Regions from separate parts of the Granulicatella adiacens ATCC 49175 genome, predicted to be linked through region 1. Evidence: a T-box and tRNA genes for the amino acid it is inferred to sense, from the RefSeq annotation. Region 1 holds a T-box; the other holds one or more tRNA genes.
The links. The T-box of region 1 lies ahead of ileS (isoleucine--tRNA ligase). A T-box ahead of a tRNA ligase gene usually reads a tRNA of that ligase, here a tRNA-Ile.

Region 1 (3,245 bases):
GATAACCCAGTCACCACGGTCGCGAACCATGTTATAAATACGGACTTGACCTGATGGATGATACCATTTCACATCATTTTCAATCACATCTAAGATATCTTGACGGAACGTATCGATTGACGCAAACCATTGTGGAGTTGCACGGAAGATAACTGGTTTCTTCGTTCTCCAGTCATGTGGGTAACTATGCACGAAATAGCTTAGTTTTAGTAATGAACCATTGTCAGCTAACATGTCTGTAATGACTTTATTTGCTTTAGCATAGAACATTCCTTCAAAACCAGGAGCTTCCGCCGTGTAATGACCTTGGTTATCCACTGGTGATAATACATCTAAGTTGTATTTACGTGAATAGTAGAAGTCGTCTTCCCCGTGTCCAGGAGCTGAGTGAACTAAACCAGTACCCGCATCAAGCGTTACGTAGTCCCCTAGCATCACTAGTGATTCACGTTCGTAGAATGGATGCCATGCTGTTGCATATTCCAATTCATTTCCACGGAATTCTTTTACTACTTCCACTGATTCCCAACCTAGAGTTTCAGCAAGTGAGTTCACTAATTCTTTTGCTACTACAAAAGTACCTTTTTCAGTTTTCACTTCTGCGTATACATAGTCAGGATGTACGAAAATCCCTAAGTTTGCTGGAAGTGTCCAAGGAGTTGTTGTCCAAATAACGAATGACGCATCATCAGATACAACACCTTTTCCGTCTTTCACTTTGAACGCCACATAAATAGATGGGCTTTCTACGTCTTTATATTCAATTTCAGCTTCGGCAAGTGAAGATTCACTTGATGGAGACCAGTAAATAGGTTTTAACCCTTTGTAAATATAGCCATTTTCAGCCATTTTACCAAATACACGAATTTGTTCTGCTTCGAATTCTGGTTGAAGCGTTAGGTACGGATTATCCCATGTACCAGTAACTCCTAAACGTTTAAATTCCGCACGTTGGTTGTCCACTTGACGTAATGCGTATTCCGCACATAATTTACGGAATTCAGCAATTGATAATTTTTTACGGTCAACCCCTTCAGCATTCGCAAGAGCTTGCTCGATTGGAAGTCCATGTGTATCCCATCCTGGAACATACGGCGCACGGAATCCGCTCATTGATTTACTACGAACAATAAAGTCCTTCGAAATTTTGTTTAAGGCATGTCCCATATGAAGTGCACCATTAGCATATGGTGGTCCATCATGAAGAACGAATGATGGTTTCCCTTCATTCTTTGCTTGACGTTGTCCGTATACATCGGCTTCTTCCCATTCTTTTTGATACTCTACTTCTTTTGTTGGTAAGTTCCCACGCATTGGAAATTCTGTTTTCCCAATTTGTAAGGTTTCCTTCATTTTCATCAAATTTCCTCCTTAATTAGACTTCTCTTACAATCATTGTTCCGCAAAATATAAAAAAGCCCCTGCAAACAGCAGGGGCGAAATCAATTCCGCGGTACCACCCATATTTACAAATGATATTCATTTGCCTAGGTAAATTGTTAACGCCATTTAAGCGACCCTTCTTAATCTATCATGTATTTCAGAAAAGTTTCCAAGAGATGATTCTTGCTATAAACAGGGACTGCCAACCTTCCACCTACAATCGGCTCTCTAAAAAGTATATTTACACAAGTTGTTCTCTTCATTGAACAGATAAATTTTACGCTATTTCAAAATATTTTGCAACCTTTTACTTTTTTAAAAGGAGAAAACCGGCTCACATTGTGAACCGGTTTGAGGGCAGACTATTTTTCATGATTATAAGGGCTGGTTAGGTGGGCCCTTATAGGCAATGATTGTTTCTTTCCTATTCTCTTTTTTTACCTTTTTTCGTAAAGATTAATCCTAATCCACCGAGTGAAGCTAGGATTGCTCCTACTAGACCTGGAGTTGCATCCTCAATACCTGTATTTGGTAAAGCTTCTTTTTCAGATTTAGCACTTGCTTGTTGAGCAGGAGCTGCAGGTGTTTTACCACCTTCGTTTGCTGCAGCAACCACACCACCACGATTTGCTTGAGTACCAGAATCTACTTGAGTAGAAGAATTATCTGGAGTTGATGGATTCACCGGTGCTGTAGGATTGCTTGGTGTTGAAGGATTAGAAGGGACTACTGGATTACTTGGTGTAGCAGGCGATGCAGTTTTAAATGTTACTGCATATAAACTAAAGTGACCTACATGTAATGTTACAGAATTGCCTTCCCCTTTAGTAAATTTAATTGGGCTAGCAGTTTCTCTATCATCAGTTACAAAGTATGCATTATCGACTTCTTTATCTACTGGGAAAGTAACTTTTGCTTCTCCATTTACCGCTACAGCACTTCCATCTTTTGCCGCAAAAGTAATTTCATAAGCTTGGTATTCTTTTCCGTCAAGGCTCTTAATCGTTCCACTTACTTTTTCAACCTTAAGCATCTTAATCTTCTTATCCAAGTATTTAGTTGGAACTTCAACAACTACTGGAGTATCTCCATTTTCGTCTTCAAATCTCGCAATACCTGTCTTCTTATCAATCGTTACCTTCACACCTTCTGTTTCGTATAGAGGTAATTCGATGTTTGGTTGATTTGGAGTTGGTTTTTCTGGATCTGGAGTTGGCTTCTCTGGATCTGGAGTTGGTTTCTCTGGATCTGGAGTTGGCTTCTCTGGATCTGGAGTTGGTTTCTCTGGATCTGGAGTTGGTTTCTCTGGATCTGGAGTTGGCTTCTCTGGATCTGGAGTTGGCTTCTCTGGATCTGGAGTTGGCTTCTCTGGATCTGGAGTTGGCTTCTCTGGGTCCGGATTTGGTTGAGGCTCTTCCGTTTCCTTCACTTCTTTCAACTCTTCCACTAATCGTTGAACCGCATTTGGTGTCAATAGATTTTGTTCAGCAAGTCCTTCTTTATAAGCAATGAGACCAGCTAAGTATGCTTTCACTTCTTTACGGTCAATTTTACTTACTCGATCGATTTCTGCTTTAAGCGCTGACTCATCTACTGGAGTATCGGCTTCCACTGGTAATACAAAACGTAATTCTGCAGCAGAAATATGTCCATAGTCCCCATAAGTTTCATTACCAGTAAAGATAGCTTTCTTCACTTTAATTGGAGCACCAAAGTTAACAACCTTCGTCTTAGCATCATTTCTCCAACCTTGGAAGCTAAAGTGATGTTCTTTGTCATTTTCGTCAATGACTGTTAAACTTCCGCTCATCACTCGTCCATTTGCACCAGATTGTCTTGGTACATATTCAAAGCGAGTTGAT
Region 2 (3,245 bases), 120 kb from region 1:
GTATCACTCATTCTCATAGTAGAAATTGCGGGTGTGGCGGAATTGGCAGACGCACTAGATTTAGGATCTAGCGCCGCGAGGCGTGGGGGTTCGAGTCCCTTCACCCGCACTTAGCCGGCTTAGCTCAGTTGGTAGAGCATCTGATTTGTAATCAGAGGGTCGAGGGTTCAAGTCCTTTAGCCGGCATTAAAACCAAATTTGCGGAAGTAGTTCAGTGGTAGAACACCACCTTGCCAAGGTGGGGGTCGCGGGTTCGAACCCCGTCTTCCGCTTAGCCAATGTAAAACCATGGCCCATGCCGGGGTGGCGGAATTGGCAGACGCACAGGACTTAAAATCCTGCGGTCAGTGATGACCGTACCGGTTCGACCCCGGTCCTCGGCATTAACTAAATATACAATGCACCCATAGCTCAATTGGATAGAGTACTTGACTACGAATCAAGCGGTTACAGGTTCGACTCCTGTTGGGTGCATATTCGGGAATTAGCTCAGCTTGGTAGAGCACTTGGTTTGGGACCAAGGGGTCGTAGGTTCGAATCCTGTATTCCCGATTTCTTATGGGGGCTTAGCTCAGCTGGGAGAGCGCCTGCTTTGCACGCAGGAGGTCAGCGGTTCGATCCCGCTAGTCTCCATTAAATTTAATATCATGGCGGTGTAGCTCAGCTGGCTAGAGCGTCCGGTTCATACCCGGGAGGTCGGGGGTTCGATCCCCTTCGCCGCTATTTCTTTAGAGCTTGGACCTTTAGCTCAGGTGGTTAGAGCAGACGGCTCATAACCGTCCGGTCGTAGGTTCGAGTCCTACAAGGTCCATAGTTATATCTTGGAGGATTACCCAAGTCCGGCTGAAGGGAACGGTCTTGAAAACCGTCAGGCGTGTAAAAGCGTGCAAGGGTTCGAATCCCTTATCCTCCTTAATATTATCGCGGGGTGGAGCAGTTGGCAGCTCGTCGGGCTCATAACCCGAAGGTCGTAGGTTCGAGTCCTACTCCCGCAATTAGGTTCCGTGGTGTAGGGGTTAACATGCCTGCCTGTCACGCAGGAGATCGCGGGTTCGATTCCCGTCGGGACCGTTAGATGAATATAATATTCGCTAGGCTCGGTAGCTCAGTTGGTAGAGCACTTGATTGAAGCTCAAGGTGTCGGCAGTTCGATTCTGTCCCGAGCCATTCTAAATATAATGCGGGTGTAGTTTAGTGGTAAAACTACAGCCTTCCAAGCTGTTGTCGCGAGTTCGATTCTCGTCACCCGCTTTAAATATTTAGGGCCTATAGCTCAGCTGGTTAGAGCGCACGCCTGATAAGCGTGAGGTCGATGGTTCGAGTCCATTTAGGCCCATTAATAACTTTGTTATTAGAAAATAATAAAATCTTGGATGATGGGGAAGTACTCAAGAGGCTGAAGAGGCGCCCCTGCTAAGGGTGTAGGTCGGGAAACCGGCGCGAGGGTTCAAATCCCTCCTTCTCCGTTTTATTATTTGTTATCCTGGCCCGTTGGTCAAGCGGTTAAGACACCGCCCTTTCACGGCGGTAACACGGGTTCGAGTCCCGTACGGGTCATATTTGGAGGTTTAGCTCAGCTGGGAGAGCATCTGCCTTACAAGCAGAGGGTCAGCGGTTCGATCCCGTTAACCTCCATCTCATAGTGGTTCCGTGGTGTAGGGGTTAACATGCCTGCCTGTCACGCAGGAGATCGCGGGTTCGATTCCCGTCGGGACCGCTCTTTATAAAATGCGGGTGTAGTTTAGTGGTAAAACTACAGCCTTCCAAGCTGTTGTCGCGAGTTCGATTCTCGTCACCCGCTTTATTCTCTTATATTGGCCCGTTGGTCAAGCGGTTAAGACACCGCCCTTTCACGGCGGTAACACGGGTTCGAGTCCCGTACGGGTCATCGCTTAAGCCTACTGATAAGTAGGCTTTTTGTTTTGATAAATTACGAATTAGAATAGAAAAAATCGCCTTATTCACTTAAATAAGGCGATTTATTTGTAAAATAATGGAGCCGAGGGGAGTCGAACCCCTGTCCAAGTATATCGACACAATCAAATCTACATTCATAGTTTATCTATTTAAGTTTCGCTACTGATTAGCTGATAAACAAGCATCATCTTAAGCTAGCCTGATAATCTCTTATTCACTTAGACAGGCGGAAAAGTGAATCGTATCCCACTGATTATAGGACCTGGACCCGAGCACATGGGCGATGCCGGACAGATCTTAGCTAGCAGTTATTAAGCTGCGAAAGCTAAAGTGTTTGTTTGTTGTTTGTCAGTTATATTTAACTGTAACGTTTTTACGTAGACGTAACCTACGGAATGCATTGAAAGCTCAACCTATACCTGTCGAATCCGTAACGACCCCGTATAAAAGTAAAAACCTAGGGAATTCCCTAGGTTCCTATTGTAACAAAGTTTTAAATGACATGCAATTCTTTAATAATCACGCATTTTTATTGGAATGAAACTAAATTCATCGTCTTTTGCTTCTTTACGGAGAGCAAAGTGATTCGTTTGGTTTAATGCCTTTAAGTTAAATTTCCCTTCAGAATATTCAACAATGTTCAATGAAGCATTTCCAATAAGTTCTGATAATTGAAAGTCTGGAATTAATTCATGAAGCATATTTCGAATAGTCATGCCGTGGCTGACAATCAATACATTATGATTCGTATCTCTGTGTTGATTCACTACTTTTAGAAGTCCTTTTTCAACACGTAACCAAAACTCCATAAAGTTTTCCCCAAGGTGATCAGGGTCCAGCTCTTTCAGACCATTAAGTTCTTCTTGGATATTTCTTCCACCTAAGTCGTCAAAGTTTCTTTGAAGTTTTTTATACAACTCGCTCCATAAGTCGTTCGCAGATTTTCCTTCTAAGCTTCCAAAGAAAACTTCGCGAAATTCTGGCATCATTTCAATAGTGAGGTTATCACGGTTGGGATGGTTTTTAAGAAATAGTTGGGCAGTTTCAACGGTTCTACGCAAGTCACTAGTATAGACGGCGTCAAAATGAACATCTCGCATTCCTAAACCAGAACGAATAGCATCAAGGCGACCTTCTTTAGTTAGAGGAGTATCAGACCATCCTTGCATTAAATTGTAGCGGTTAAAGACGGTTTCTCCATGTCGCATAAAATATAAAGTTACCCCTTTTTTCGTCATAAAAAGACCTCCGTTCTTGTTCTTTATTCTATTGTAAACTGATTTTTAAAAAATTGCTAATTTAAAATGAAGAATTACCAAGAAAAAATC

Region 2: it encodes a tRNA-Ile, which carries the amino acid that the T-box ahead of ileS (isoleucine--tRNA ligase) is inferred to sense. The anticodon was not compared.

Annotation. Positions count from the first base shown of each region.
Region 1 is NZ_CP102283.1:667,791-671,035, reverse strand. Features, by position in the region: gene ileS (isoleucine--tRNA ligase) at 1-1,359, opposite strand, end outside; T-box leader at 1,430-1,655, opposite strand; partial or broken gene NQ540_RS03450 (SpGH101 family endo-alpha-N-acetylgalactosaminidase) at 1,808-3,245, opposite strand, start outside.
Region 2 is NZ_CP102283.1:550,921-554,165, forward strand. Features, by position in the region: tRNA gene NQ540_RS02815 (tRNA-Lys) at 1-10, shown strand, start outside; tRNA gene NQ540_RS02820 (tRNA-Leu) at 28-109, shown strand; tRNA gene NQ540_RS02825 (tRNA-Thr) at 114-186, shown strand; tRNA gene NQ540_RS02830 (tRNA-Gly) at 201-272, shown strand; tRNA gene NQ540_RS02835 (tRNA-Leu) at 298-383, shown strand; tRNA gene NQ540_RS02840 (tRNA-Arg) at 401-474, shown strand; tRNA gene NQ540_RS02845 (tRNA-Pro) at 479-552, shown strand; tRNA gene NQ540_RS02850 (tRNA-Ala) at 561-633, shown strand; tRNA gene NQ540_RS02855 (tRNA-Met) at 650-723, shown strand; tRNA gene NQ540_RS02860 (tRNA-Ile) at 738-811, shown strand; tRNA gene NQ540_RS02865 (tRNA-Ser) at 824-913, shown strand; tRNA gene NQ540_RS02870 (tRNA-Met) at 923-995, shown strand; tRNA gene NQ540_RS02875 (tRNA-Asp) at 999-1,071, shown strand; tRNA gene NQ540_RS02880 (tRNA-Phe) at 1,095-1,167, shown strand; tRNA gene NQ540_RS02885 (tRNA-Gly) at 1,181-1,251, shown strand; tRNA gene NQ540_RS02890 (tRNA-Ile) at 1,263-1,336, shown strand; tRNA gene NQ540_RS02895 (tRNA-Ser) at 1,379-1,466, shown strand; tRNA gene NQ540_RS02900 (tRNA-Glu) at 1,486-1,557, shown strand; tRNA gene NQ540_RS02905 (tRNA-Val) at 1,563-1,635, shown strand; tRNA gene NQ540_RS02910 (tRNA-Asp) at 1,645-1,717, shown strand; tRNA gene NQ540_RS02915 (tRNA-Gly) at 1,731-1,801, shown strand; tRNA gene NQ540_RS02920 (tRNA-Glu) at 1,817-1,888, shown strand; RNA gene ssrA (transfer-messenger RNA) at 1,992-2,358, opposite strand; gene NQ540_RS02930 (histidine phosphatase family protein) at 2,430-3,155, opposite strand; gene crcB (fluoride efflux transporter CrcB) at 3,217-3,245, opposite strand, start outside.